Regions from separate parts of the Frankia casuarinae genome, predicted to be linked through region 1. Evidence: riboswitches for the same ligand, from Rfam matches in the RefSeq annotation. Region 1 holds a riboswitch; the other holds the start of a gene.
The links. Region 1 has a riboswitch for thiamine pyrophosphate ahead of thiC (phosphomethylpyrimidine synthase ThiC). Riboswitches for the same ligand answer to the same signal wherever they lie in the genome.

Region 1 (15,233 bases):
GGCCTGCGCGCCGGGATGCCCCTTAGCGAGGTCGGCGGCGTGCGCGGCGATCTTGTAGGCGATAACGCCGGCCTTGACGTCGTCCCGGTCGGGCAGGCCGAGATGCTCCTTCGGGGTGACGTAACAGAGCATGGCGGTACCGGCCCATCCGATCATCGCCGCCCCGATCGCGGAGGTGATGTGGTCGTAGCCGGGGGCGATGTCGGTGGTCAGCGGCCCGAGGGTGTAGAACGGCGCGTCGTGGCACAGCTCCCGCTGCAGCTGCACGTTCTCCTCGATCTTGTTCATGGGCACGTGCCCGGGTCCCTCGATCATCACCTGGACGTCGTGCTCCCACGCCACCTGCGTCAACTCGCCCAGGGTGGCGAGCTCGGCGAGCTGGGCCTCATCGTTCGCGTCCGCGATGGACCCGGGCCGCAGGCCGTCGCCCAGAGAGAACGTGACGTCGTACGCGGCGAAGATCTCGCACAGCTCGGCGAAGTGGGTGTAGAGGAAGTTCTCCTCGTGATGGGCCAGGCACCAGGAGGCCAGGATCGAGCCGCCGCGCGAGACGATCCCGGTCCTGCGCCGCGCGGTCAGCGGCACGTAGCGCAGCAGCACCCCCGCGTGGACCGTCATGTAGTCCACACCCTGCTCGCACTGCTCGATCACGGTGTCCCGGTAGACCTCCCAGGACAGCTTCTCCGGCCGGCCACCGACCTTCTCCAACGCCTGGTAGATCGGCACGGTCCCGACCGGCACCGGCGCGTTACGGATGATCCACTCACGGGTCAGGGCGATGTCCGACCCGGTCGAGAGGTCCATCACGGTGTCCGCGCCCCAGCGGGTCGCCCACACCATCTTCTCGACCTCCTCCTCGATCGAGGAGGTAACGGCCGAGTTGCCGAGGTTCGCATTGATCTTCACGAGAAACGCACGGCCGATCGCCATCGGCTCGGACTCGGGATGGTTCACGTTCGCCGGCAGCACGGCCCGCCCCGCGGCGATCTCCGCCCGCACCGTCTCGACGGGAAGACCCTCCCGCAGGGCGACGAACTCCATCTCCCGAGTGATCTGACCGCGGCGGGCGTAGCCCAGCTGGGTTATGGAAGGCCGTCCCGGCACCGCCCGACGGGGCACTCGCACCCGCCCGTCGAGATCCGTCCCGCCGAGACCGAGCGGCCCAGAACCGGGCGTCCCAGAACCGGGCGTCCCAGAACCGAGCGTCCCAGGACCCGATGCCCCGGTCCCGGGAACGGTCCGCCGCTCATCCGGCGCGGTGTCGCCACGCTGGGCGATCCAGCTGTCCCGCGTCGCCGGCAGACCCCGGCGCACATCGATCGTCACCCCCGGATCGGTATATGGACCGGAGGTGTCGTACACCACGACGGTGTCACCCGTGGTCAGCACGATCTCCCGCATCGGCACCCGCAGATCGGGATCCGCTCCGACCAGCCAGGTCTTGCGGCTGCCCGTCAGCGGACCCGTCGAGACCGCCGTCATCCCCGCGGCCGAGACGGACGACGAGGAGGACGAGGACGAGACGGACGGGGAGGATGCGGCGGACGACAAGGATGAGGTGGACGGGGACGAGGTGACGGCCTTCGAGGTGGACGAGGACGAACGGTCGGTACGCGACACCATGTAAGACTCCCTACGCCGGCATTACCCGGACAGGTTCCTGCGGTCGGCGGCCCCAGCCGCCCTCTCAGCCCCTTGGCGGAGCTCCCGCGATCAACTTCGACGCTTGTCGACAGTAAGACACCGCCGGCCCGCTCGCCACCCCTTCCGGTTCATCCGACGCATGCCCTACACCATCGGGCGACGTGAGAGCCCTGTTCCGCCGGACCCCGGTTTCTCTGCGTGGCGGGGAACGCCGGACCAGCTCAGCGGTCCGGGGCCGCCGCCGGCCCGGAACTCCCGCCCAGGTAGGCCGTCTCGATGAGCTCGGGATGCGCGATGAGATCCGCCGCGCTCGCCGACAGCGCGATCCGGCCCCGGTCGAGAACGTAGCCACGGTCGGCCACCTGCAACGCGAGCGAGACGAACTGCTCGACCAGCAGCACGCCGGTCGACGTCTCGAGGGCGATCGTGCGCAGCAGGGCGAGCAGCTGCGGCGCAATCCCGGGTGCCAGGCCGAACGACAGCTCGTCCACCAGCAGCAGACGCGGTCTGCGCACCAGAGCGACGGCCAACGCGAGCCGTTGCCGCTCGCCCCCGGACAGTTCTCCGGCCGACCGGTCGAGCAGGCCGCGCAGCACCGGGAACCAGTCCAACACCCGCCCGATCTCGCCGGATGAGCGCCGGCCGGCCGCCAGGCGCAGGTTCTCGCGGACGGTCAACCGCCCGAGTGATCCTCGTCCCTGCGGTACGACCGCCATCCCCCGGCGGGCGAGTGTGCTCGGCGCGGCCCGGCGCGACCGGTCATCGAGGACCTTGACCCGTCCCCTCGACGGCGTCAGCAGCCCCGCCGCCGTGCGGATCAGCGTCGTCTTGCCCGCGCCGTTCGCTCCGAGCAGCGCCACGATCTCCCCGGCACCGACGGTGAGCGACACGTCCCGGAGCACCGGAACTCCGTCGTATCCGCTCGTGACCCGGTCGAGTACGAGCAGATCGCCCCCGCCTCGGCCGGGGGCCGGCGCCGGGGTGGAGGCGGGCACGGAGTCGAGAGCAGGCACGGAGTCGAGAGCAGGCACGGAGTCGAGAGCAGACACGGAGTCGAGAGCAGACACGGAGTCGAGAGCAGAGGCCGAGCCGGGCCCGGGTCCCGGGGCGGTCCCGGCGCGGTCGCCGCCGTCGGGCCCACCACCGCCCAGATAGGCAGCGCGGACCGCCGGATCGGCGCGCACCTCGGCGGATCGACCGCGCGCGACGACGCGGCCCCCGTCCAGGACGAGGACGTGGTCGCATACGTCGAAGACGAGCTTCACGTCGTGGTCAACGAGCAGCACGGCGATGCCGTCGGCGGCGATGCGGCGCAGCCGGTCGGCGAGCGTCCGGCGGGCGGCCGGGTCGAGACCCGCGGCCGGTTCGTCCAGCAGCAGGACCTTCGGCCTGGCGACGAGGGCGCGGCCGAGAGCCACCGAGGACCGCTCGTCGTGGGAGAGCGTCGACGGCAGGCGATCGGCGATCGTGGCGAGCCCGAGCGACCGGGCCGGATCTGGCCCGGTCGCGGGTCCGGGTGCCCGGGGCGTGACGACGGCCAGGTTCTCCCCGACCTCCAGACTGTCGAAGAGTTCCAGCGCCTGGAAGGTGCGGGCGAGCCCCAACCGCAGCCGCTCATGCGCCGGCAGTCCGACGAGCACGGCACCGTCCAGCGTGACGGTACCCGCGCTGATCGACGCAAACCCGGTGAGGGCGTCGATCAACGTCGTCTTTCCGGCTCCGTTGGGTCCGATGAGCCCGGTGATGGTGCCTGCCGACAGAGTGAAGGAGACATCCTCGAGGATGCGCGTGCGGCCCTGGTCGGCGGCGAGCATGTCGACCGCCAGCAACGCCGTCACGGGGCTCCGCCCGGGTTGACCGGATGCGGGGTCAGGCTCGGCCGGCCCTGGTCCGGCGGCTGCGGGTGTCGCACGTGATCTCCTCGACGCGTTCGCTGCCCAGGACCGGTCCGATGCGTGCCACCCGACCGATCCGCGCGGCCCTGATGATCGGCGCGAGCCGTCCGATGCGGTCGGTACGCGAGCCCGGCCGGACGTAGCACCGCCAGCACCACGACGGCGATCCCGCACAGCACGGACTGGTACTTGCCGAGCCCGGCAACCTGGTCCAGCACGATGAACACGATTCCGCCCGGCACCAGCAGACCGCCCAGCAACGCTCCGCCGACACTCGTCACCCCGCCGGCGGCCGCGATCGCCAGGAAGAACAGCGAGGCCGTGACGCCGAACGAGTCGAAGGACAGACGTCCCTGGCCGTAGCCGATGAGGCAGCCGCCGAGACCGGCGATCGCGGCGGAGAGGGTGAAGGCGAGCACCTTCGTACGACGGACGTCGATCCCGGCCGCGGCAGCGGCCCGTTCGTTCGCGCGCACGGCCAGCATGCGCCGGCCCAGGTCCGCGGTGCGCAGCCGGGCGACTCCGTAGCAGCACGCGGCGAGCACGGCCAACGCCAGCAGCCCGTACTGCGGCCGGGGGAACCCGGCACCGGCGAGCCCGAGATCGAGGCCGAAGATCTTCGGACTCGGTACTACCGACCCGGCCAACCCGCCGGTGACCAGCGGGTTTCCGAACACCACCTCCTGGATCGCGACGCCGGCGACCAGAGTGATCAATGCCAGGTCGATTCCACGCAGCCGCCGTGACAGCACCCCCAGCAGCAGGCCCGCCACGGCGGCGGCACCCGTGGCGAGCAGGGGTGCGATCGGGAACGGCACGCCCAGCTCACCCTGGAGTCTGGCCAACAGGAAGCCGGCGACACCGGCGAGGGTCATCTGTGCCAACGAGAGCTGTCCGACGTACCCGGTCAACACGACGAACGACAGACACACCACGGCGCCGGCAAGGCTGCGTTCGAGGCCGAGCCGGTAGGGGCCGGCCAGCACGAGGATCGCGACCACCCCGAACGGCACACCGACCGCGAGGTGGCGCAGGGGAGACTCCGGCGGGTCGACCACCGGCATCGGAGCCGACACGGCGACGCCCGCGGCGCGACCGGGAATGAGATCCCCGCGCCGGCCCGCCACCGCGATGACCAGAAGCATCGGAAGCAGCGCGCGCAGTCCCGGCTGGTTCAACCAGGAGACGTCCTGTTGCAGCGGGATCAGGACGGCCTGGGTCATGCCGAGGCCGAGAGCTCCGACGACGGTCAGACCGAACGAGGACAGGCCACCGAGCAGAGCGGCGGCGAGCGCGGGAACGACGAACAGCGAGTAGCTCGTCGGATTCAGCGCACTGATCGGCGCCACGAGGATCCCGGCGAGGGCGGCGAGCACGGCCGCCATGACCCAGTTGACGGCGGCGATCCAGCCGGGCCGCCGGCCGAGAAGCGCGGTGGTCTGCTCATCCTCGGCGACGGCGCGGGTAGCCAGGCCGAACAACGTCCAGCGCGACATCGCCCACAGACCGGCGGCGACCACGATGACCGACGCGGCGAGCAGCAGCCGGTCACTCGCCACGGTCACGCCCAGCAGGGACAGCGGTGACTGCGGCAGCACCGGGCTGAGGAACCTGTTGTCAGATCCGAACTGGAGCACGGCGACGGCCTGCAGCGCGATCGTGAGGCCGACCGCCGCCACGACCGTCATCAGCGGCTGGGCACGCCGCAAGGGCCGAAAAACCACCAGATAGGATGCCAGTGCTAGAATTGCCGCCATTGCGAGGGATACTGACAGGGCTAGCCCGAAGGTGGGCGTGTCGGTGAGATGAATTCTTGGCGGCATCCCGACGACGGGCAGTACGAGGTCCCCGACCTCCCGTAGTTCTGCGTACTGGTAGGTGGCGTACATAGCGAACGCCCCATGGGCGATGTTCACCACGCCGGACGCGCGGTAGGTGAGCACGAGCCCTAGCCCGAGCGCCGCGTACACGGCCCCCGGGCCAAGGCCGAGCAGCAATGCTGCTATATACGTTGTCACCGGGCCCCCGTAGACGCATCTATTGCAGATAGAGAGATCCGAACTGCGATGAAGACCGGACGCATGGTCACACAACAGTCCCCGTCCGGCCGGTCGACGGTCAAGCCCCCAGAACTGGACGACAGAAGTGTAGCTTCACGAGCCGTGAGACAAGCCTCCCGCATCCTCCTCGCGTTCTCCGTAGCCTTGTCCGTCGTTGTCGCCGGGTGCACGAGTCAGCGCGGTGGCTCGTCCGGCGCAGCTGCCGGTGGCAGCGCGGCGGCGAGCCGCCTGACCGGGCCTGCGGTCACTGTCGGCTTCGTAACGGTTGAGAACAGCACTGTCGGGTCATACCCGGAGACCCGGAAGGCCGCTCAGGCCGCCGTGGACTACGCCAACACCTCTCTGGGCGGGCTCGACGGTCGACCGCTCCGGCTGATCAGCTGCGCAACCGACGGCTCGCCGGAGTCCTCCCAGAACTGCGCCAACCGGCTTGTCGCCACGAAACCACTCGCGGTGGTCGGCGGGATCGATTTCGGCGCGGAGGCGGCGATGCCGATATACGAGACCGCCCACATCCCGTACGTCACCGGCTCTCCTCAACTGAGCGGAGAACTCGGCTCACACAACGCCTTCGCATTTTCCGGCGGTTCGCTCAGCGAGCTGCTCGGCCTCACCGACTATCTGACGAACATCCGGCATGTGCGCAGCGTGCATGCCCTGTACCTCGACCTGCCCGGCCTGCTGTCCGCCGCTATCCAGGGATCGCAGAACGTCCTGCACCATAAAGGTGTGTCCGACGTCAAACTGGTGCCGGAGAAATCCGACGCGGCAGACTTCGCGCCGGCCCTGACCCAGGTCGCGGCGGGCAAGCCGGACGCGATCATCGTGGTGTTCCAGGCGGCGACGTGCACCCGGATCGTCCAGGCCGCGGCGGCGCTGAACATCCGCAGCGACATCTACTTCATCGGTCCCTGCACCACCCCCGCGGTGCCGCGCGCGGCCAGCGGCCGGACCGACAACCTCTACTTCGCATCCAGCTACCTACCGGTCGGGACGAGCGATGGTGACGCCGACACGGCGGCGTTCCGTAAGGCGATCCCGGAGGCCGATCGGTCCTCGTCGTCGCAGGGATCCTTCTCCGCCGTCCTCAACATCCGGTCGCTGCTGGCCGGTACCGCCCAGCCGACCTCGGCCGCCCTGCTCACGGCGCTTCGCGCCTCCCACGACCGCCCGAACGTCATGGCCCATCCGTTCACCTGCGACGGCAAGCAGATCGACATCTTCCCGGCGATCTGCAACACGGCGGTGCGGCTGCTGGCGTGGAAGAACAACACGTTCACCGATGTCACCGGCAACTGGCTCGACGGGCGCCAGCTCATCAAACTGATCAACTGACCACGTTCGCCTAACAAGCCGTCCGGCTCGTGCTCATCCCCGCTGTCACACGCACGGGCCGGTGGCGCAACCGCTCACGCAGATCTCGACCGTCAGATCTCGACGGTCAGATCTCGACGACGGCCTGGGCGAACTGGGACTGGTACAGCCGGGAGTATGGGCCATCGGCGGCCAGGAGCTCGGTGTGGGTGCCCTGTTCGACGATGGCTCCGTTCTCCATCACGAGAATGGTGTCCGCGTCCCGGATGGTCGACAGCCGATGCGCGATGACGAACGCGGTCCGCCCCGCCCGCAGGGTCGACATCGCCCGTTGGATGAGGACCTCGGTACGGGTGTCCACCGAGCTCGTCGCCTCGTCGAGAACCAGGATCAGAGGTTCCACGAGGAAGGCGCGGGCGATGGTGATCAGCTGCTTCTCCCCGCCGCTCACGCCGACCCCCTCGTCGTCGAGCACGGTGTCGTAACCCGCGGGAAGAGTGCGGACGAACCGGTCGACGTGCGCGGCGCGGGCCGCCGCCACAATCTGCTCGTGGGTGGCGCCCTCCGCACCGTAGGCGATGTTCTCCGCGATCGTTCCGCCGAACAGCCAGGTGTCCTGCAGGACCATGCCGATGCTGGCCCGCAGTTCATCCCGCGACATCGCCGCGACATCGACCCCGTCCAAGGTGATCCGTCCGCCGGTGACCTCGTAGAAGCGCATCAGCAGGTTGATCAGAGTGGTCTTGCCGGCGCCGGTCGGCCCGACGATCGCGACGGTGTGACCAGGTTCCGCGACAAGTGACAGGTCCTCGATCAACGGCTTGTTCGGTTCGTAGCGGAAGGAGACGCGTTCGAAGGCCACCCGGCCACGAAGCCGCTCCGGATGCGCCGGAACCGCCCGGTCGGGTTCCTGCTCGACGGTGTCGAGCAGGTCGAACACCCGCTCCGCGGAGGCCACCCCGGACTGCACCAGGTTCGCCATGCTGGCAACCTGGGACAACGGCTGGCTGAACTGCCGAGAATATTGGATGAACGCCTGGACGTCACCGATCGACAGCGAGCCGGACGCGACCCGCAGGCCGCCGATCACAGCTACCAGCACGTAGTTCAGGTTTCCGATGAACAACATCGAGGGCTGCATGAGACCGGAGATGAACTGCGCGCGCCAACTGGCGGCGTAGAGCCGCTCGTTCTGCTCACGAAAGATCTCCGCGGATTCCTCCTGCCGGCCGAACGCCCGCACGAGCGTGTGCCCGGTGTACATCTCCTCGATATGGGCGTTGAGACCACCGGTGATCCGCCACTGGGCGACAAACTGGGGCTGAGCCAGCTTGCCGACCCGGGTCGCCATCATGATCGACACTGGCACCGTGACCAGCGCGATCAGGGCGAGGATCCAGGAGATCCAGAGCATCATCGATAGCACGCCCACGATCGTCAGCGTCGACGCGACAATCTGCGACATGCTCTGCTGCAGGCTCTGCCCGAAGTTGTCGATGTCGTTGGTGACCCGGCTGAGCACCTCGCCTCGCGGCTGACCGTCGAAGTAACGGACGGGCAACCGCGAGATCTTCGCCTGGACGTCGCGGCGCAGATCACTGATCACTCTCTGCAGGGCCAGGTTCGCCAGCCGGGCCTGGAGCACACCGCACAATCCGGACACCGCGTAGACGACCACGACCCCCAGCAGCACGACACCGATGGCATCGAAGTCCATGCCATGACCGGGGGTCACGTCGAGCGAGGCGAGCAGGTCCGCCTGGGTACCGTGGCCGGTGGCACGCAGCTGCGCGACCGCCTGTTCCTTCGTGCTGCCGGCTGGCAGCCGCCGACTGAAGATCCCCGCGAACACCAGGTCGGTGGCGTGGCCGAGCAGGCGAGGACCGATCACGCTCAGGCCGACGCTCAACGTCGCCAGGACCACGACGGCGATCAGCAGGTGGCGCTGCGGTCGCAGCAGTCCGAGCAGCCGGCGGCTCGACGCGGCGAAGTCCATCGACTTCTCCGTCGCGCCCGGGCCCACGAAGAACCGAGCGGGCCCGGCCGTCGGGGCCGGGCCGCGGCGCGGTGCCGGTACCGGGCTGCTCATGCCGCCTCCTCCTCGGTGAGCTGGGAGAGCACAATCTCGCGGTACGTGGTGTTGTCGGCCATCAGCTGCTGGTGGGTGCCGACGCCGGCCACCTCACCGTGGTCCAGCACGATGATCTGATCCGCATCCCGGATGGTGGCGACCCGCTGAGCGACGATCACCACGGTCGCGGCGGAGGTCTCGTGGGCGAGCGCCCTGCGCAGGCGGGCGTCGGTGGCGTAGTCGAGGGCCGAGAAGGAGTCGTCGAACAGGTAGATCTCCGGGCCGTGAACGAGCACGCGGGCGATGGAGAGCCGTTGGCGCTGGCCGCCGGAGACGTTCGTGCCACCCTGGGCGATCGCGGTGTCGAGACCGTCCGGCATGGCTTCGACGAAGTCCTTCGCCTGCGCGATCTCCAGCGCGCGCCACAGTTCGTCGTCGGTGGCGTCCGGATTTCCGTAACGCAGATTGGTCGCGACGGTGCCGGAGAACAGATACGGCTTCTGTGGAACCAGGCCGACGGTCCGGGCGAGCAGCGCCGGGTCGAGATCGCGGACGTCGACGCCGTCGACGAGGACGGCGCCCTCGGTGGCGTCGGCCAACCGCGGGACCAGACCGAGCAGCGTTGTCTTGCCGCTACCGGTGCTGCCGATGATGGCTGTGGTCTGACCCGGCCGGGCGCGCAGGCTGATTGCGCGCAGGACCGGCGCCTCCGCGCCCGGGTAGTGGAACCCGACGCCCCGCAGTTCCAGGTCACCGTGGCGGCGCAGCTCCCGCACCGGGTTCTGCGGTGGCAGGACCGTGGAGTCGGTCTCGAGCACCTCCTGGATGCGCTCCGCGCACACCTCGGCGCGGGGAATCATCATGAACATGAAGGTGGCCATCATCACCGACATCAGGATCTGCATCAGGTAGCTGAGGAAGGCTGTCAGCGCGCCGATCTGCATCTGGCCGGCGTCGATACGGTGGGCACCGAACCACAGCACGGCCACGCTCGAGAAGTTGACCACGGTGAGCACGAGCGGGAACATCAACGCCATGAGTCGACCGAACCGCAACGAGATGTCGGTCAGTTCGGCGTCAGCCACCGCGAACCGGCGCCGCTCATAGTCGTCCTGGACAAAAGCGCGGATCACCCGGAGCCCGGTGATCTGCTCCCGCAGGATCCGGTTGACGGCGTCCAAGCGCTCCTGCATCGCCCGGCCCAGCGGCCGCATCCGTCGCACGATCAAGCTGATGATCACTGCGAGGACCGGAGTGATCGCGACGAGCAGGAGCGAGAGCCCGGCATCCTGGTTGACCGCCAGGATGATGCCGCCCAGGCACATGATCGGCGCGGAGACCATGAGCGTGAAGCTCATTAACATCAGCATCTGCACCTGCTGCACGTCGTTCGTGGCCCGGGTGATCAGAGAGGGCGCGCCGAAGCGGCCGACCTCCCGGGCCGAGAACGACTGGACCCGGTCGAACACCGACGCCCGGATGTCCCGACCGAGCGCCATCGCCGTCCGGGCTCCGAAGAAGACGGCGGCGCCGGCACAGACGATCTGCACGACGCTGACACCGAGCATGAGTCCACCGATACGCATGATGTAGCCGGTGTCGCCGATGACCACTCCACGATCAATGATGTCGGCGTTGAGGGTGGGGAGGTAGAGCATGGCGATCGTCGCCACCAGCTGCAGAAGGACCAGTATCGAGATCGGCCGGCCGTAGGGGCCGAGGTGAGCCCGCAGAAGTCGGATCAGCATACGGTCCCTCTCGGTGGCGGCTGGTGGTCGAACCGGTAGATCGCGACAACGGTGGGTAAGCACACTGCAGACGTGTTGCGACCCTACGACGTCAACCCAACATCAGGTCAAGGCATTTTCAGTGCCGCGCACTGGAGAGTCGAGGGTCAGTGCCGCGCACTGGAGAGTCGAGGGTCAGTGCCGCGCACTGGAGAGTCGAGGGTCAGTGCCGCGCACTGGAGACATGGCGGCTACCTCATGTCGGATACCTGCCGGGGATGTCGGCGAGCGGTGCGGGTCCGCCGAAGAGGCTGCCCTGGCCAAGGCCGCAGCCGCTGTGCGCGAGGGTGGCGGCCTGCTTCGCGTCAGCGATGCCGGTGCCCAGCAGTGAAATGCCCAGTCCGCGGATGGTGGCGAGGAACGCCGTGCGCAGCGTGCCGTCGTTTTCTTCTTCCCCGGGGGTGCGGCCGTCGGTCAGCGATTCGGTCAGGTGCCGGGTGGCGGCGGCGTCGAGCACGATGATCTGGACGGGAAGCGGCAGAAGGGGATCGAACGAGAGGTCCTCGGCGTCGGGATAGGTGATCGCGAGCCTGATACCTCGTGCGGCCAGTCCGCGCAGCGCCCGCAGGGCAGCCTGATCGGTGTGGTGCGTCGCGCCGGCGACGCGGAGCACGAGAGCATCGGGTGGCAGGTGGTGGACGGTCAGAGCATTGACCACCTCGGTCGTGAACCGGGCGTCAGCGGCATCGAGGATCGAGACGGGGATGTGGAGGGCCACCTCCGGATGGCCCGTGCTTCGGTATCGGCCGAGGTCACGGCAGGCCCGGTCGAGCAGGATGTGCTCCAGTGCGGGGGCCAGCCCGGTCTGCTGGGCGGTGAGGGTGAGACGGTGGTGGGGAACGGATCGGGAGGACGGGTCGTCCCACCGAAGCGCCGCCTCGACACCGACGGTCCGACCGGTGTGGAGCTCGATGATCGGCTGATAGCTGACGTTGAGGGTACCGCCGCCATCCTCGCCGCGTACGGCGTGGGTGAGGCTGGTGCGCAGGGCGTCCTCGGCGCTGGCGGGGCACAGCTCCGGCCGGTACACCACCAGGGTGCCCTTACCCCGCCGTTTTGCGGCGTACATGGCGGAGTCCGCCTGTTTCAGCACGCTTTCCGCGGTGGCCTGAGTGCCGGGGTCGACAACGACCAGCCCAATGCTGGCCTGGGTTGTATGAACCGTTCCGGCGAGTACCAAGGGTACGCGGAGTGTTTCCAGGATCCGCCGCCCGATGGACTCGGGGTCGACGCAGCCGCCTTCCAGCAGGACCGCGAACTCGTCGCCGCTGATGCGGGCAACCGTGTCGGTGCTACGGGCGCAACTCGTCAGCCGACCCGCGGTTACGCGAAGCAGGTCGTCGCCGGCCGCGTGCCCGAATCTGTCGTTGACGCTCTTGAAGTCGTCGAGGTCGCAGAACAGTAGTGCAAGCTGCGTGTCGTCCTGCGTATTGTCGTGGAGGCGCCGGGCAAGTCCGCGTTGCAGTCGGGCCGTCAACAGCGTGCGGTTCGCCAGGTCGGTCAGCGGATCGTGCAGGGCCTGGTGGTGCAGCTGTCGTTCGCGGGTGTAGCGGTGGGCGTTGTCCAGGCACAGCGCCGCGCGGGCGGCCAACTCCTCGGCCAGGGCCAGGTCGTCGTCCTCGTAGGGCTCTGGTTGCCGGGAGCGGCAGAAACTGGCCACCCCGAACATCACGTCGCGGGCGCACAGGGGGACGGTGATGAGCGAGTGGATCCCCTGCGCGAGGAGTTGCTCGACGCGTTCGGGGTCCTGGGCCTGCCAACCGGGAGCCGCGTGCAGGTCGGCCTCGAGCACCGCTCGCCCGCTGGCCAGGCACCGAGCCTGCGGCGTGGAGGGCAGGAAGCTGATCTGGTGACCGGCCGGGTAGAGAGCGAGGCCTTCCTGGATGCCGTGCAGGGCGGCGCGGCGCAGCAGTGCGGTCGGACGCAGCGAGTCCTCGCCCCGCAGAACAGACTCCGACAGGTCCACCGTGACGACGTCGGCGAGTTCGGGCACGGCTGCCTGGGCCAGTTCCTCGGCGGTCCGAGTCACGTCGAGGGTGGTCCCGATGTGCATACTGGCCTCGTACAGCAGGGTGAGGCGTCGCCGTGCCGCCACCGCGAGACGGCCGATTCCCTGTTCCCCGATCGCCAGCAGTGACGCGCCGATGGCGGGCTGCCGGCTGGCCGGGTACGCACTGGCCACGGGTGTGCTGGCCGGGCGGGTGGCGTCGGGTGCACCCGCCGGCAGTCGCGGCGTCGGCCTGGGCGCGCTGAGCGCGGCATACGGCAGGAAAAGCCCCGGCGCCGACGGGGCACCGGCGTCGGCCCCCCGCGGCTGGCTGTTGAGGTGTCCTGCCACAGCCGCGGCGCTGGTCATGAGGCGACGGGGCGGCCCGAAGGGAAGGACGACCTCGACGGCCAGCCCGGCCACTGCGGAGTGCGTCCGTACCTCCCTGCACACCAGCGTGGCAGTCTGACCGTGCGGCAGGGATACCTCGATGGCGGTCGGCCGGCCCGCTGCGATCAGTTCAGCGGCCTTCTCCTGCAAAACCAGCCGAGTATCGTGCTTGATCTCGATGCCGGACCCGGCATCGAGATCAAGCGGAAACTGTGCGCCGCCAGCCGGTATCCGCATCCGGTGTTTGGCCTGCCGGTACGCCAGGAGCAAGGCGCGTTCCCGCTCGCTCGCCTGTTCCAGCAGGCGATGTTCGATAGCGCGGCCAGCCTCCCCCACCATGGCTTCCGCCGACGGATTCGCCTCGGCGAGCCTGCAAATGAGGCTGAACACGCCTTCGATACGCCCGCTGAGGGGGTCGCGGACGGGAGCGGATATGCACGCGTCCGGTTGGTAGAGGTCAGCAAAGTGCTCGGCGCCCGAGACGCGGGCGGGGCGCCTTTCCACGAGGGCGAGGGCTACGGCGCTGGTGCCGACCAGGTGCTCGGCGACGCAGAACCCAGGGTGTAGGCCGAAGGATGCCTCACCGACCCGGTGCGCCAGTATTCTTGCCTGGTCGTCGGTGAGACACACGCACACCCAGGTCCCGGCGATCATGGATGCCAGTCGGTCGAGTACCGGGTCGGCCGCGCGGACCAGGCGCGTGTCCAGATCAAGATCCGGATCATAGACGGGGGAGCACCGGTCCGGGCTCACGTTCAGTACCTGGCTGCGCCACCACGAACCCAAAATCGCGTTTTGTGGTCCTTCCGCTACCAGGTCCCCCGTCAGGAATCGTTCCCGCAGGTGAGCGCTGTTACGCTGCGCAAGGTCATCCCAGATGTCCACGATGATTTCACCTCCCTCCTCGGGAGCCCAGAGGTTTCCGCGTCACCCTCCTGGCCTGCGCGCACATTCCACACCATCAAATCTACTACACCATTGTGGGCCTGCTGTCGCCTACGGAATGCTCCGATCTGCGAGCGACGCCCGAGATGAGACCGGTATAAGCACGTATGCGATGCTGGCGACGCTACCGGTGGAGCGGGACGGCATAGTCGATCATGTCGTTGTGATCATGCGGCCGGCATTCTGTTCGCGCGGCGGCGCGGCACGGTCCGAGCACGCTCGACCTGCCGCGGCGGCTCAGAATGCCGCGCGAGCTCCGACCGCGGGGGCGTCGACGTCCACGATCTCCTTACCCAGCGGCAGCAGCGAGACCGGGATCAGTTTGAAGTTCGCCAACCCGAGCGGGATACCGATGATGGTGAGGCAGAGTGCCAGGCCGGTGGTGAGATGTCCCAGTGCCAACCACCAACCGGCCAGCAGGATCCACAGCACGTTTCCGACCAGGGACGCCCCGCCGGCGCCGGGTCGGTCGACAATGCGCCGTCCAAACGGCCACAGGGTGAAGTTCGCCATCCGCAGGGCGGCGATCCCGAAGGGAATCGTGACGATGAGAATGAAGCACACAAGCGCTGCGAGGGCATAGCCGACGGCAAGCCAGAAACCACCGAATACCAACCAGATGACGTTGAGCACGAGGCGCATGAGCTGACCCGCTCTCTCCCGATCCGACACCGGGATCGTGGTGAACGCCGATGGCAAGCCTGCCGGAAGCATCAGCGCCACTGTCGATCGGCCGCCACTCGTCGATCGGCACCGACTTTATCGTACCAATCCAGCCCAGGTCGTCCGAACACGACCGTCCGAACACGGTCAGGTACACCACGATGACACACCGTCAGGTACACCACGATGATCTGCCCCGGGGACGCCATCGCAAACGGAGTGGATGCCACGCGGCCCGGCACGTTCCGGCCCTGCTCGCTACTGTCATGACAGCAGTCCATGCCGGCCGGTCGCGACCGACCGGCCGCGGCCGCACGAACGCAGGTGACGTACGCCGCCGCCTGGCGCAGGCAGCTTCCCGGCCACGGTCGTCGGTATCCAGGAGGTGAGCCGGTTCGGGTAGCCCAACCGGCTCCCGCCCGCCGTGGACACGAGGTGTCGCCCCGGTTACCTCTCTCGAGAGCGGAAGTGATGCGC
Region 2 (15,233 bases), 2.2 Mb from region 1:
AGTCCAAGGCGATCCCGCGCAACCCGGAGGCGTATCCCTGACCGACAGCGCGGAACTTCCATTCCCCACCGTAGCGGTACAGCTCACCGAAGATCATCGCCGTCTCCGTGGAGGCGTCCTCGGTGAGGTCGTAGCGGGCCACCTCCGCGCCGTTCGTCGCGTCCGTCACCCGGATGAACGCGTTGCGGATCTGGCCGAAGGCCTGCCGACGCGAGTCGGCATCGTAGATGGACACGGTGAACACGACCTTCGCCGCCTGCGGGGTCAGCATCCGCAGGTCGACGTTGATCTGCTCGTCGTCACCGCCGCCGCCACCGACCAGGTTGTCACCCAGGTGCTTCACCGCACCGTCCGGACTCACCAGATTGTTGAAGAACACGAAATAGCCGTCGGAGAGGACCTGGCCGGCGTCATTCACAATGATCGCGCTGGCGTCGAGATCGTAGGCGGCACCGGTGGTCTGCCGCACCTGCCACCCCAGGCCCACCGTCACGGCAGTGAGGTTGGGGGCGACCTTACTCAGCGAGACATTGCCGCCCTTGGACAGCGACACGGAGGTCATATCCTCACCTTAGTACGAATGGTCCCCGCCCTGCCGACCGGCGGGCCCTACGGCTCGATCAGGCGCCACCGGTCTGGTGTTCCCGGCTCGGAACGCGCCGCGCCGGTTGCCTCCAGCGTCGCGAGGTACGACATCGTGTCCATCACGGCGTTCTGCAGCGCCACCCCCCGCAGGTTGCGGAACGGCCGATGCCAGGTCACGTATCCGGCGACGTCCCAGACCCGCGAGGCACCCGCGCGCAGTCCCTCGACGACCTCGGACAGCCGGCCGGCGTGATGCGCGTCGAGCTCCGCGAGCCGGCGCTCCAGCCCGGTGAACCGGTACTCGTGCGCCGGCAGCACCTCCTCGGCCGGCAGGCTCCGCAGCCGGGCCAGCGAACGCAGGTAGTCCCCCAGCGGATCAGGAACGGCCTCCTCCGGCGCGGATACCCCGACCGCCGTCGAGGGCAGGACGTGGTCCCCGGAGAACAGCAGCCGGTTGGTCGGCTCCCAGAAGCAGAGGTGTCCCGGCGAATGGCCCGGTGTCCACAGCGCGGTGAGATCCCAGCCCGGGATGTCCGGCCGGTCGCCGTCTTCGAGGAGGATGTCGGGTCGCGATAGGCCCGGGGCCGGCTGCTGGTAGCCCGCCAGCAGCCGCTCGGTCATCTCGGCGGGCGCCCCGGCCCGGATCATCAGCTCGGAGATCCGGTCGGCGTAACCATGTTCGAAGTGCCGGAGCATCGCCTCGTCCAGGCGATGCAACGAGACCCACGCCCCGGATGCCTCCCGGATCCGGTTCGCCAGGCCGTAGTGGTCCAGGTGCGCATGGGTCACCACGACGCCCCGCACGTCGGCCACCGACATCCCGATCATCGCCAGTCCGGCCTGCAGCTCGTCGAACGCCTCGTCGAAGTCCCAGCCCGCGTCCATCAGGAACGGGCCCGTGGAGGTCTCGAAAACGTACACGAACACGTGCGCCGGTTTGGCCCAGGGCAACGGGACGGGAATACTCCACAGTCCCGGACGCACCTGCTCGACCGGTGGCAGGGGCCGACGCCACCGCGCGGCACCGTCCCGGCCGGCCCGCTCCACGGCCGGCTGCGGCCCGGTCTGACGCGGCACACCGACATCCCCGAGAGCAGCGTCCACGACCTCACCCACCCGTTTTCTCCGGCGCCCGACGGCGCGTGCATCGCGTACCGCGGCGCCCCGGGCCTGCGGCACCCGTCTCTGGGCCTGCGCCACCCGACGGAACCTTGGCGCGTCCCGGCCAACCTGTCATGCTATACCGCGCCGCCCGGTACCCCCCGAACCGGGCGGCGCCATACTTTCCCACCGCCGTCACCGCCGTCACCGCCGTCACCGTCACCGCGCCGGTCAGGAGGGGCAGGGCAGAACGGTGAGGGATCCCGGTGCCCGGGAGCGCCGCCCGTCGAGATCGGTCACCGTGGCCGTGTAGGTGATCGCCCCGGCCACACGGGCCGGGCCCACCGGGCCGGACCACGTCGACCGGTTACCCGTCGCCCGGTCAAGGACCAGCGACACACTAGCCCTGCCTCCGTCGGGGAGGTTCACCACGAGCTCCGCGGCGAAGATGCCGGTCGCGTCCACGACGGACACCGTCACCGTGGACACCGTCACCGGGGACGCGGTCACCGGGGACGCGGTCACCGGGGACGCGGTCACCGGGGACGCGGTCACCGGGGACGCGGTCACCGGGGACGCGGTCACCGGGGACGCGGTCACCCTCGCGGCCGGCGCGCAGCCGGACGGGTACAGCGTCGTCGGCGCCGCGACCATCGACACCACCTGTGGCGAGCCGTCGACCCTGGCGGTGACCCGCACGTCGCCCCCGCCATCACCCTTGCGGGGCCTGACTGGAACGGTCACATCGATCGGTCCGGACGGTGCCGCCGCCCGATCAAGAGTGATCACCAGGGGGACGACGGCCCCCGGATCGATCCGCGACCGGCCGGGCACCACGGTTAGCCAGGACGGGCTGGCGCCGATCACGACGTCGACCGGCGCCGTGCCCTCGCCACGCAGGTCAAGCCGCCAGACGGAGTCGACGTCACCCAGGTCGACCCTGGTCGAGCTCAGGCTTAGGGCCGGGCCGGCGGGCCGCGCAGCGACCGGGACGGCCGGTGACCCGGGCGGCGGTCCGGTCCGCGGCCTCGCGGCGGTCGGGGCAACCCGTGGCGAAACCGACCCGATGCCGGTGCTCGGGGAGGCCGCGGACGCGGTGGAAAGGGCCGGACCGGCACCCGGCCGGGCAGTGACCGGGGCCGCCGTCACGTCCGCCGGCCCGTCCTCGTCACCGGGCGTGGGTGCCGGCGCTGCGACCGGCGCACCCGGCCTGCCTCCGGAGGAACCCGCACGATGGTCGCCGGCCATCCGCCCACGCACAACCACCAGACCCGCAACGATGACGACCAACACAGCCACCACAGCGATGATGCGTCCCCACCGGATCGGCAGGATCCGGCCTGAACGCCCCCAGGGAGAACGGTGACGTCCCGGCGATCCCGGGCCCCCCGCACCATCATGCGTCATCGTGACGAGATTAAGCCGACGGATTCTCGCTAGGGGACCAATTCGCTCGTTTCCGTCACGAAGTACGCCGAGATCTCTCTCGGCCCTCGGGTCGAGACGGGATGCCCCGATTCTCCCCATTGACCCCGTTGTCGCCGTTGTCGCCGTTGTCGCTGGCCTCCCGGCTCTCCCCGGTCCGCCGGCTGCGAGGCCTGCCGGGCGGCCCGCCCCGCAGCCGGCGCCCCCACCAGACCCACCATGCCAACGTCTGGGTCACCAGCGCGAAGCCGAACAGCAGATCCTCGACCGGAGCGTGCGCGATCCGCGGGCCGAGGATCCGGCGGGGGTCGTAGACGACGATGCCGAACCCGGTGAGGATCCCATTGGAGATCAACTGGAACAACGCGATGATCGCATAGGAAGTCCAGAAAACCCGCCGGGTCAGCAGCCGGGTCCGCAGGACCCACAGGTCCATCGCGATCGCCAACGCGACCCCGACGACCGCCAGGGCCGTGTAGCTCACGGCCGATCACCATCGGGAGTCCCATCGGAACGCGTCGCGCTCGGATGGGCGGGCTCGTCGCCGACGTCCCAGCCCCGCACCGCGCGCACGGCCTCCAGCGTCAGGATCGCGCACATCGGCACCACGGCGAAGAACAGCAGCTCCTCCAGGGGAAGGCCCCCCGGAAGCAGGATCCCGGTGATGCGGCGCCGGTCGAAGCTCCAGTGCCCCGCGGAGACGGCGAACAGGTCCCAGACAACGAAGATCACGATGACGGGGGCGAGGGTCAGCAGCAGCCGAACCGGCCGGGCGTACACCCGGGTGCCCAGAAACACCTCAAGCGGCGCCGTTCCGAGCAGGCATCCCGCCAGGACCGCGAGGTAGCTCAGATGGCGCATCGGCGGCTCGGACGGCGCATCGACAACTCTCAGACAGCTCTCAGACGCTGAGCGAGGGCAACAGCGCTCGCGGCCGGATCCTCGACCCCGGTGAGGCCCCGCACGACCACCACGCGGCGCGCTCCCGTCGCAAGAATCTGATCCAGGGTATCCGGACCGACGCCACCGGTGACGAACCACGGCTTCACGCCCGGAGCGAACGGAGGAGCGTGCCGCGCGGCCAGCCGGGGCAGACCCAGGCCGACCGGCGGCCGGCCCTCCTTGGTGGGCGTGGCGTGCACCGGCCCCACGCACACGTAGTCGACGTCGGGGTCGGCGAGCGCCGCGAGGAACTGGTCGGGATCGTGCGTCGACTGTCCGATCAGCACGTCCGGGCCCACCAGGCGCCGGGCAAACCGCGGCGGGATGTCGCCCTGACCGACGTGCAGGATGTCGACCCCGGCGAAGGCGGCGAGGTCGGCGCGGTCATTCGCGCTGACCAGCACTCCCCTGGCGCCGGCGGCGGCCTGCACCCGCCGCAGCCCGCCGAGCTCCTCGTCCCATTCGAGCCCCTTCTCCCGGAGCTGGATCAGATCGACCCCGGGGGCCTCGGGCGTGCCGACCACGGCGCTCAGGAAGGCGTCGAACTCGGCCCGACGCGGCGTGCACAGGTACAGGCGGGCGTCGGCCAGCCGCCGCAACCGGTCCGCCCGGGCTGGCCCACCGGCGCGCGGCGACGATCCCTCAACCTCCGGCGACAGCACGCACGATCTCCAAAATGTCGCCGTCGGCGAGCCGGACGGCGGGAATCTCGGACGGCGTCAGAGCCACGCCATTGTGCTCGACCACCACCGAACCAGACGGCAGGCCCAGCTCGGCGAGCAGGTCGGGCAGCGGCTGGCCACCCGGGATGCCCCGCGGCGCACCATTGACGACGACCCGCGCCCGGGCGAGCGGCTCCGGGTGCGCACGCGGGTGCAAGTGCGGCGGACGATCGACCATTTTTCGACCCTACGGGAGCAGCGCCCGCCGTGCGGGCGGTGGGTACGGCCGGGACCGGGCCGGGGCTAGAAGGCCGACGCCTGGGCCCGCCGTTTGACCTCCTTGCCACGGTTCTCGATAAGTGCCTGCATGGGGGTGCCCGGCAGACTCGGATCCTCCCGGAAGATCCAGTCGAGCGCATCCTCATCGGTGAACCCCGCGTCGGCCAGCACCGTGAGCAAGCCGGGCAGCCCCTTGACGACGGCGCCGTCCCGGATGAAATCGGCAGGCACCCGCAGGACGCCCCCCTCCCGCCGGGCCAGTAGCGTCCGGTCGCGCACCATCTGCCGGACACGGGTCACGGGAACCTGCAGCTGATCGGCGACGTCAGGCAGGGTCAGCCAGTCCATGGTCAAGAGTAAACACCTAAGTCTCGATGGCGTCGTATGGTGCCGGCGCGGCCGCGGACGTTGGCCGCGCCCCTCGGCGAGGGGATGACCAGGCGGTTTCCGGCCGGGACGGTCCGGCCGGAACGGGTCAGAGCGCAGCCACCTGGGCGCCGCCCGCGGCCGCCGAGCGCACCGCCGCCTCCAACACCGCGACCACCGGACGGGCGGTCTGCACGCCGTAGCCGGACAGCGGCCAGCCCGAGACGAGACAGTCCGCCAGGTCCCGGTGAAACGTACTGCCCGAGGTGGGTGCCAGCGGGATGTGGCTGCGCACCCCGTCATGGGTGATCAGCACGAGCGACCCCGCCTCCGCCTCGAGTATCTCGGCCTCGGCCTCGACCTCGGACCGACGACCGGCGTGCCGTCCCAACCGCGGCACCAGCTTCCCCTCCCCGTCCCGGAAAGCCCCGCCGTCCCGGAAAGCCCCGTCCAGGATCAGCGAGCCGGTGGACCCGAGCACCTCGAACCGCGGGCGCCGGGCCACCGTCAGATCGGAGACCGTGACCTGCGCCTCGGCCCCACTCGCGAAACGCAGCAGCAGCCGGCTGTGGTCAGCGTTGCTGACGTGGTGCCAGACCCGCTTGACGGTGGACGCGCTGACCCATTCGACGGGCTCGTCAACGAGGGCGAGGATCTGGTCAACGCAGGCGCTGCCCCGATCATGGAGCTGCCCACCACTGATCCGCTCGTCGTCGTGCCAGGTGCCGGCTGGCCGGCGGAAGCCGCCCCGGTGGGCGTCCAGCCGCAGCGGCTCGCCGACGGCGCCGCGGTGCACGGCGGCGCGGACCGCCCGGTAGCCCGGGTCGTCCCGACCCTCCGGATACACCGCGAGCACCAGGGACCGGGCCTCCGCGAGCTCCGCGAGCTGGTCGGCGTCCGGGGTCGACAGGCAGAGCGGGGCGTGCACGACGACGTGCTTGCCGGCCTCCAGCGCACGACCAGCCCATTCGAGACGGGTGTGGGTCGGTGTGGCCACGATGACGACCCCGAGATCCGGATCGTTGACCAGGTCGTCCGGGTCGTCGACGCGGCGCGGCGGGCGACCCGCCGCGTGCGCCGGGAGCCGGCCGGCACCGCCGTCGCAGAGGGCGGCGAGTTCCAGGCCCTCGGTCGCGTCCACCGCCGAGTGGTGCGTCCCGGTGATGTCCGGGGTGCCCAGCAGCCCGACCCTGGCCGGCGCGGCGTCGAGCACGCCGAGGCAGTGCCGCAGCCAACGTCCCACGAGCCGCTGGTAGGCGGGATCGGCGAGCACGGCGGGACCGGTACCCAGGGTGAATATGCCGAGGCCCGTGGAGGGCCGCCAGGTGCAGACGGGATGCTCGCCCATCTCGTGCCGGACCAGGAGCAGCCGCTCCACGTCGTCGGCAATCTTGTCGGGGATGATCCAGCTCTCCCGGGGGCGGAAGTCCGCGGACCGGGCCATGACCGCGCCGCCCTGCGGCCCGACGGTCAACCGCAGGTCGTAGGGCGCGGTGGTCCGCCCCGGGATGAAACCGGACGCCTCGATGAGCGGACTTCCCGGCGGCAGCGCCCGCATGGTCGGCCCGGCGAGCAGGACCGGGACGGTCTGCCGGGCCCGGTCCAGCAACTCCTGCTCGACGTGGTCGAGCGGACGGTCGATGAGCACGAGAAGCGCGTCGGCCGACCGTGCCGAGGTCGGGCCGAGACCCGCTGCCCGCAAATGGTCGCCGAGCGCGTTCACACCGGCCAGGTTCGACACCAGGTGAATGCGAGGCACGTCTCCGCACTCTAGTGACTGTTCCCGACGTTCCGGCGATTGGGGTCATCAAACAAAGATCCAAATAAAGATCCGCGCAAAGATTTACACAAGGATGCATACATAACGCAATGCCGGGCAAGAGTACCAATGATCCTGATATCCAGAAATCCCGCCGTCCGGCCGATCGGAACGCCTGGAACGCCTGGAACGCCTGGAAAATCCGGAGCACCGGGAACACCGGGTCGTCACCGGGCGTCATCGACTTGCCGCGGCCAGTTCCTTCATCGACACGGAGATATCGGCGAAACGCTCCCGATCCGGGATACCGTCGGCCGCCATCAACCGGCGACCGGCGACCATGTCCATCGGGCGCCCCACAGTGACCAGCGCCTCGAGACGGCCGTCCGGGGCGAACCACCCGGCCGACCAGCCAGACGGACGCCCGCCGTCGGGCGGCACGACGACGCCCGGATCGCCCCGGAACACCGGGGCAGCCTCTGCCGAAGGGAGTCCCGCGAACTGCACCATGCGGCCGAACTGTTCCGACCAGAAGTAGGGCACCGGGTCATAGACGGCCTCCCCGCCGAGCAGCGTGCTGACCGCGACCGCGGGCGACTGCTGGGCGCAGTCCCAGTGCTCGACCCGCAGCCGCCGACCGTAGCGACGCGACCACCAAGCAGCACAGTCACCGACCGCGACCACCGGCGGCCGGTCGCCGTCGGCACCGTCGGCACCATGGGTCCACCGGGCGGCGAGATGCTCGTCAACCACGACTCCCCGGTCGAGGGCGAGCCCGGAACCGGCGAGCCAGGCGGTGCCGGGCCGCACCCCGACGCCGACGACAACCTCGTCCGCAATCAGCTCCTCACCGCCAGCCAGCACCAGCCCGTCGGGGGTGACCCGCTCCACGGCCGTGGCCAGGCGCAGGGTAACCCCGGCCCGGGCGTACCACGCGATCGTGCACCGGCCCACCTGCGCGCCGAGCGCGGCGAACAGCGGCGAGGCGGCTGCCTCCACGACGGTGACCTCGGCACCGATCGCTGCCGCCGCCGTGGCGACCTCCGCGCCGATCCAGCCGGCACCAACGATGACGAGCCGGACGCCGGGACGCAGGGCGCCACGCAGATCCCGGGCGTCGTCAATGGAACGCAGGACCCGCTGTGGGCCGTCGCCCGGCAGGGTTACCGGGTCGGCTCCCGTCGCCAGCACCAGGCCGTCGTAGTCCAGCGGCCCCGCGTCGGTCTCCACAGTGCCCGGTCGCAGGCCCGTCGCCCGCCGTCCGAGGCGCACCTCGACCCCGTCGAGGTCGAAGGGCAACGTCGTGTCGTCGATGCGGCCGGAGAGCACCGCCTTGGACAGCGGCGGACGATCGTAGGGCCGGTGCGGCTCCGCCCCGAGCAGGATCACCTCTCCCGCGAAACCACGCGCGCGCACCTCGGCGGCGGCCCGGCCCCCCGCCATTCCCGCGCCCACGACGACTATTCGCTGCATTCGAGCAGACTATCGACGACCCGCGACGCCGGGCCGCCGTCACCGCACCGGGTCGACAAGCGGAAAGGCGTCCTTCCACACCGGCTCGTACCCGGCTTCGGCGAGCATCGCGGCGATCTGTGCCGGCGAACGCTCGTCGGAGATCGAGAACTGTTCCTGGGCCGTGCCGGGCGTGGTGTAGCCGCCGGGTTCGGTGGAGGAGCCGGCGCTCATGGTGGTCACGGCGATGCGGACGAGCCCGTCGCGCAGCACCGCCGGCTCCCGGGTCGACAGCGACAGCGCGAGGTCCGGCTCGAACAGGCGCAGGGCCGCGTACGCCTGGACGAACTCCGCGTCGTCAACGACGACGACCGGCGGGAACCCGCTGGCACTCGGCTTGATGCGCGGCAGCGCGATCGAGACCTCGGTCCGCCAGTAGCGACGGGAGAGAAAGGAGGCGTGCGCGGCCAGCGCGAGCACGTCAGCGCGCCAGTCCGGGGCGAGCCCGAGCAGCGCGCCGATCCCGAGCCGGCGCACCCCGGCCCGCGCGGCCCGTTCGAACGAGGACAGCCGCCGGTCGTAGTCACGCTTCCAGCCGGCGACGTGCACCTCGGCGTAGCGGGCCCGGTCGTAGGTCTCCTGGTAATGGACGACTCCCTCCAACCCGGCACGCACCAGCCGGGCATAGGTGTCGTCCGACCAGGTCTGGGTCTCGATGCTGATCGAGGGGAACATCGGCCGTAGCCGCTCGACCACCGCGACGAGGTAGTCGGCCGATACCTCGACGCGATGCTCGCCGGAGACGAGCAGCAGATGACGGAACCCCCGGTCGACCAGCAGGCGTCCCTCCGCCACCACCTCCTCAAGGTCCAGCGTGCGGCGCACCACCGGCAGGCCCTTGGCGAAGCCGCAGTAGGTGCAGGACGACAGGCAGGCGTTCGACACGTACATCGGGGCGAACAGCCGGACCGCCCGACCGAACCGGAGCAGGGTCGCCTCCCGGGCGGCAATCGCCAGCTCCTCCAACCGGGCGGTGGCCGCGGGTGAGAGCAGGATCGCCAGCTCCGCGAGACCGATCCGGGGGGTGGCCGACCCACCGGATCCGGGCCGAACCCGCCGCAGCACCGTGTCCACCTCGGCGGACGTGGCCCGCCGCGACATCGCGGACAGCCCGGCCAGGTCGTGACCGGCAAGTTCGCGCGCGAACTCCCCTGGCGGGGCGCTCACCTGGACGCCTCGCCCACCACCGCAGCCGGGGACGTCGCCCGGGACACCGAGGGCACGGGCGACGCCGGTGACGGGTGGGACGCCGGTGACGGGTGGGCGCCGAGGAACCCGGTGAGCGGGGAGGAGGCGGACGCCACCGTGGCCGGGCCGGCAGCCCCTCGGCCGGCCAGGAAACCCAACCGGCCGGCGGCGGTGGCGAGCGCGAAGGCCCGCGCCATGCGCGCCGGATCGGCGGCCACCGCGATAGCGGTGTTGACCAGCACCGCGGCCGCGCCGATCTCCATCGCCTCGGCCGCGTCCGAGGGCACCCCGAGCCCGGCGTCCACGACCACCGGCACCCCGGCGCTCGCCACGATTGCCTCGATCGCGTCCCGGGTGCGCAGCCCGCGGTTCGAGCCGATCCAGCTGCCCAGCGGCATCACGGTGGCGCAGCCGACCTCCTCCAGCCGGCGGGCCAGCACCGGGTCGGCCGAACAGTAGGGCAGGACCGTGAAGCCGTCGGCCACCATGAGCTCGGCGGCGCGCAGGGTCTCCAGCGGATCCGGCGCCAGGGTGCGCGGATCCGGGGTGACCTCCAGCTTGACCAGACCGGTGCCCGTCGCCGCCCGCCCGAGGCGGGCCAGCCGCAGCGCCTCGGCCGCGTCCACCGCGCCCGAGGTGTTGGGCAGCAGGGTCATCGACGGCGGGATGAAGTCGAGAACGTCGCCGTCACCGATCCGGCCGATGTCGACCCGGCGCAGCGCCACGGTGACGATGGTGGCACCGGATGCGACGAGGCTGTCCCGCATCACCCGGTGACTCGCGAACTTCCCGGTGCCGATCAGCAGCCGGCTGCCGTAGGCCCGCCCGGCGATGACGAGATCGTCCGCCCCCGCGGCACCGGGTCCGGCCTCACCACCACCCCCGCCGCCGACGGCGGAACCTCCACCGGCGAGGCCATCGGGACAGGAACCGTCGGGGGGAGAATCGCCGGGACGGGAACCGGCAGGACGTAGGGGGTGCTGCGACACGATCTTTCATCCTCCCCACGCGCGCATGACCGCGATCGGGTATACGGGTCGCCGACGGGATACTGGCCAGCCTCTCAGCCCACGTCCGTGGGCTCCCCGGAGCAATCGACAGTGTAACCGCTGCTTCCTGGCCGCGGCTTCGGGTGTCCCGCCGCGACGCCGATCTGCGACGCCGATCTGCGACACTGATCCACGCCCGTCGACGATCATCGCGGCCTTGAGAACCGATTCAATGTGGGCACCCGGGTTTCACCCGGTGGACACCATGCTGCGCGACGAGGTACTTCTCGCTCGAACGACGTATCCGGGTTAACCTCGCGGGGCTCGGTAGCGGCATCCTTCGACAACGATCGTAAACTCTCCCTCGTGGATGCCACCGTGGCCGACCCCGTCGTAGGTCGGCTTCTCGACGGCCGCTACACGGCGCAGGAACGGCTCGCCGTCGGCGGGATGGCGACGGTGTACGTCGCGCACGACAACCGGCTGGACCGGCTCGTCGCCCTCAAGGTCATGCATCCCACTCTCAATCACGACCCGGAGTTCGTCACCCGTTTCCATCGCGAGGCCAAGGCCGTGGCACGGCTCAACACCCCGCGCGTCGTCTCCATCCTCGACCAGGGTTCCGACCACATCCCCGCCGGTCTGGTCAACTACCTGGTGATGGAGCTGGTGCGCGGCCGGTCGCTGCGCCAGCACCTGGGCGCCCGGGGTCGGCTCCCGGTCACCGAGGCCATCGAGATCATCGAGCCCGTGATCGAGGCCCTCGCCGCCGCGCATGCCGCCGGCATCATCCACCGCGACATCAAGCCCGAGAACATCCTGCTCGGTGACGACGGCCAGGTGAAGGTCGCGGACTTCGGCCTCGCCCGTCCGGTGAGCCAGCCCACCCAGGCACTCACCGGCGGCGTGGTGATGGGCACTGTCGGGTACCTCGCCCCCGAGCAGGTCACCCACGGCGTCGCCGACACCCGCAGCGACGTCTACGCCGCCGGTGTGGTGCTCTTCGAATCCCTGACCGGGCAGCTCCCGCACAGCGGCGCCACCCCGATGTCGGTGGCCTACCAGTCGGTCCACGGCGACGTGCCGGCGCCGTCCACCATGATCGAGGGCATTCCCGCCGAGCTGGACGGTCTTGTTCTCCGGGCCACCGCCCGCGACCCGGCGCGCCGGCCGGTCGATGGTGCGGCCCTGCTGGCGGAGCTGCGGCGCATCGAGCCGTTCCTGCCCCCGCAGGACGCCTACCCGAGCGGGTTCACCGGCGAGATCGAACGGATCGGGTTGGCCGAGCGGCCTTCAGGGGCCCGGGAGCCCGGGTACCCCCAGGAGCCCGGGTACACCCAGCCGTTCCAGGCCGAGGACTACGACGACTCCCGGGGCGCCGGGCCGGGGGCCGCCGCGGAGCGCGCGTTCGCCGGTGCCGGGCCGGGCCAGCCAGGCACCGGCGCGCTCTATCGATCCGCCTCCCCGCCCTCGCCGACCGCCACGGCCTATCTCGGGGGCGGTGGCGGGCGCGGGCGGCGACGGGCCGCCGCATCGCCACGCTCCCGAGGGCTCATCCCGGTCGTCGTCGGTGGCATGGCCGTCCTGGTCCTGCTGCTCGGGATCCTCGCGTTCCGTTCCCTGTCCGGCGGAGGGACCGAGGTCCCGCTGCTGACGAACCTGAGCAGATCCGACGCCGAGAAAATGCTGCGCGACGCCGGCTTCCAGTTCACCTACCTCGACCCGGTCGCCAGCGCCACGGTACCGGTCGGCCACGTCGCCCAGCAGGATCCCCGGGACGGATCGAAGGTCGACAAGGGCGCGCTCATCACCCTGCGGCTGAGCTCCGGCCCCGCGACGGTGCGCGTGCCGGACCTGGCGAACCTCACCGAGACCCAGGCCAAGGCCCGGCTGGCCGAAGTGGACCTGACCCTCGGCGGCCTGAGCCCACAGTCCAGTGACACGGTGCCGGCGGGCCATGTGATCGGTACGAACCCCGGGGCCGGCACCGCGCTCAAGCCGAAGGACCAGGTCGTCGTGATCACTTCGACGGGCCCCGCGACGAAGCCGGTGCCGGCCGACATCATCGGCAAGTCGTTCGAGGAGGCCAAGGCCGAGCTCGTCGGCCTGAACATCGGCCTCGTGGTGCAGCGCACCGACGCCGTGAACGACGCCGTGCAGCCCGGTGAGGTCTTCGGGGTCTCTCCCGACGTGGGGCAGCCGATCTCACCCGGCGGCACCGTCACCCTCACCGTAGCCGAGGCCGACGGGTTCGACAACGGTGACGGTTCCGGGGGCGACGGCAGCGGGATCCAGGTCCCGGTGCCGAACGTGGTCGGGAAGAGCTACCGGGAAGCCGAGAACATCCTGCAGCGCCGGGGGTTGAAGATTGACCGTATCGGCTGGATCGGCGGGCCGGGCGACCGGGTGACATCGCAGTCCGCCAAGGCCGGGAGCAAAATCGAAAAAGGAAGTACCGTGCACGTCAACACAACGTGGGACCCCCTCGGCTGAGCCGCCATCCTCCACCAGGTTGATCATATTGTGCAACGAATCGCGCGGTGGGCGAAAGATCCGCGACCGCTTCCCCGGGGGGACGACGGCGTGAAGGCAGCGCGTGGTCGTGGCCGGTGGCCCGCCGGCCCGCGGCGGCCGACGTCGTGGTGGCGGGAGTCGTCGTGGTGGCGGGAGTCGTCGTGGCGGGGCATGGCCGGCGGTGGACGGCGGGCCGAGCGGGTCGCCGACCTGCTGGACGGACAGCGCCCCCCGTATGACGAGACCGACGCGCGGCTGATCGACACCGTGGCGGCCCTCCGGGACCTGCCGTCACCGCGGCTGCATCCGGCACGGCACGCCGCCCTGCGCGGACAGCTGTTCGCCGCCGTCACCGGCTCCCCGGCATGCGATCCCGTCCGTTCCCCCGCCGCCGTTTCCCCCGGCACCTCCGTGAAGGGCCACGAGACCGAGGCCCGTCCCACAAGAACCCGTCCCGCACGCACGCCTCCCGAGGGCGTCGATCCTGACCTGCCGGGAAACGATCCGGTCGACGCGCGGTGGGTACGCCGGACCGGTGCCCGCGGTGTCTCTGCCTGCGGTGTCTCCGGCCGGGGCAGGATGACCCGGGCCGCCCGGCCGCTGCTGGCCGGAGCACTCACCGCCGCCGTCACCACGGCGGCCCTCGCGGTCAGCTCGGGGGACTCGCTACCCGGCGATACCCTGTACGGCGTCAAACGACAGGTCGAAGACCTCCAGGTGTCGCTGGTCCGCGATCCGGTCGAGCGGGCGAAGACCCGGCTGGGCATGGCCGGCTTGCGGATGAGCGAACTGCGCACGATCACGGTGAACGACGGCGGGGTGATCGCCCCGGAAACCGGTGCCGGCGCTCCGGAGACGAGCCCGCGGGTGCCGGTGGTGAACCCCACGGCGACCGCCGCACCACCGACCATCGCGGTGTCACCGACCATCGCGGTGTCACCCGCTGCGGTGTCACCCACTGCGGGGACGTGGCCTCCCGGTCCCCGCACACCCGCCGTCTCCGGCGACGCCGGCGAATCCGATGGCCCCGACGCGCCGAGCGACCCGCCCGGCCCCGGCAACGGGGACCGCCTCGACCCCGAGCTGGTCAACGCGCTGCTGCGGGACTGGATCGCCGAGGTGCGCGCCGGCACGCAGGTACTGCTGGCCCGGGTCGCCGCCGGGGACACGGACGCCTGGACCACGGTGAACGCCTTCACCACCGAGCAGTCCCGCGGGCTGAAGAACCTGCTGAGATCGCTTCCCGTGGGCTCGGTCGGACCGGCGCATGCGGCTCTGGATCTCATCGACGACGTCAGGCGCAGGCTCGGCCCGCGGGCACCAGCGCCGGTCCGGGCCCCCTCACCCGTCCGCCAGATCTCTCCGATCGTGCCGACCGGTGACGCCCTCACCCCCCCGCCCTACGTGGCGCCGCTGCTCTCCGCACCTCGGCCCACGGCGACCGGGGCCACCGCCGCGCCCGCCCTCAGCACTCCCACCCCCGGCACTCCCACCCCTGCCGGCACCGGCATCGGCTCGCCGGGGCCCCCGAGCCCGGCGCCGGGTGGTGCCACGAGCGGAACGACCATCCCGACCCCGACCCCCGCCACGACCCCGACCCCCGCCACGACCCCGACCCCCGCCACGACCCCGACCCCCGCCACGACCCCGACAGACGACACGACCCCGACAGACGACACGACCCCGACCCCCGCCACGACCGCATCCGATGTCACGCCGACCACGGTGGGCGCGCCCTCGCCGCAGAGCCCCCCGAACGGGGCGCCGACGCCGGGATCCCGCTAGAATCTGTTCCGAGTTTGGATCATGGGGTTGGCAGGCTGCGTAGCCAGAGGATGGATCCGCGCAGGTGGAGTCCTGCGGCGTAGCTTTCGGGTGTCTTGTCGTAGCGGGTGGCCAGACCCCGCCATT

Region 2: it holds a riboswitch for thiamine pyrophosphate, as region 1 does, so the genes downstream of both, FRANCCI3_RS15460 (thiazole synthase) here and thiC (phosphomethylpyrimidine synthase ThiC) in region 1, are expected to answer to the same signal.

Annotation. Positions count from the first base shown of each region.
Region 1 covers NC_007777.1:442,482-457,714, reverse strand. The annotation lists gene thiC (phosphomethylpyrimidine synthase ThiC) at 1-1,482, opposite strand, end outside; gene FRANCCI3_RS25835 (hypothetical protein) at 1,379-1,627, shown strand; TPP riboswitch at 1,614-1,721, opposite strand; gene FRANCCI3_RS01890 (ATP-binding cassette domain-containing protein) at 1,866-3,482, opposite strand; gene FRANCCI3_RS01885 (ABC transporter permease subunit) at 3,479-5,557, opposite strand; gene FRANCCI3_RS01880 (ABC transporter substrate-binding protein) at 5,702-6,934, shown strand; gene FRANCCI3_RS01875 (ABC transporter ATP-binding protein) at 7,041-9,002, opposite strand; gene FRANCCI3_RS01870 (ABC transporter ATP-binding protein) at 8,999-10,732, opposite strand; gene FRANCCI3_RS23090 (diguanylate cyclase domain-containing protein) at 10,968-14,033, opposite strand; gene FRANCCI3_RS01855 (YccF domain-containing protein) at 14,331-14,735, opposite strand.
Region 2 covers NC_007777.1:3,634,247-3,649,479, forward strand. The annotation lists gene FRANCCI3_RS15405 (TerD family protein) at 1-562, opposite strand, end outside; gene FRANCCI3_RS15410 (MBL fold metallo-hydrolase) at 610-1,701, opposite strand; gene FRANCCI3_RS15415 (hypothetical protein) at 1,918-2,985, opposite strand; partial or broken gene FRANCCI3_RS29130 (lycopene cyclase domain-containing protein) at 3,308-3,595, opposite strand; gene FRANCCI3_RS15425 (lycopene cyclase domain-containing protein) at 3,592-3,972, opposite strand; gene FRANCCI3_RS15430 (thiamine phosphate synthase) at 4,002-4,715, opposite strand; gene thiS (sulfur carrier protein ThiS) at 4,696-4,953, opposite strand; gene FRANCCI3_RS15440 (Rv2175c family DNA-binding protein) at 5,019-5,342, opposite strand; gene FRANCCI3_RS15445 (Gfo/Idh/MocA family protein) at 5,470-7,119, opposite strand; gene FRANCCI3_RS15450 (NAD(P)/FAD-dependent oxidoreductase) at 7,357-8,592, opposite strand; gene thiH (2-iminoacetate synthase ThiH) at 8,632-9,798, opposite strand; gene FRANCCI3_RS15460 (thiazole synthase) at 9,795-10,808, opposite strand; TPP riboswitch at 10,804-10,917, opposite strand; gene pknB (Stk1 family PASTA domain-containing Ser/Thr kinase) at 11,187-13,301, shown strand; gene FRANCCI3_RS15470 (DUF5667 domain-containing protein) at 13,392-15,107, shown strand; partial or broken gene FRANCCI3_RS25690 (IS5/IS1182 family transposase) at 15,127-15,233, opposite strand, start outside.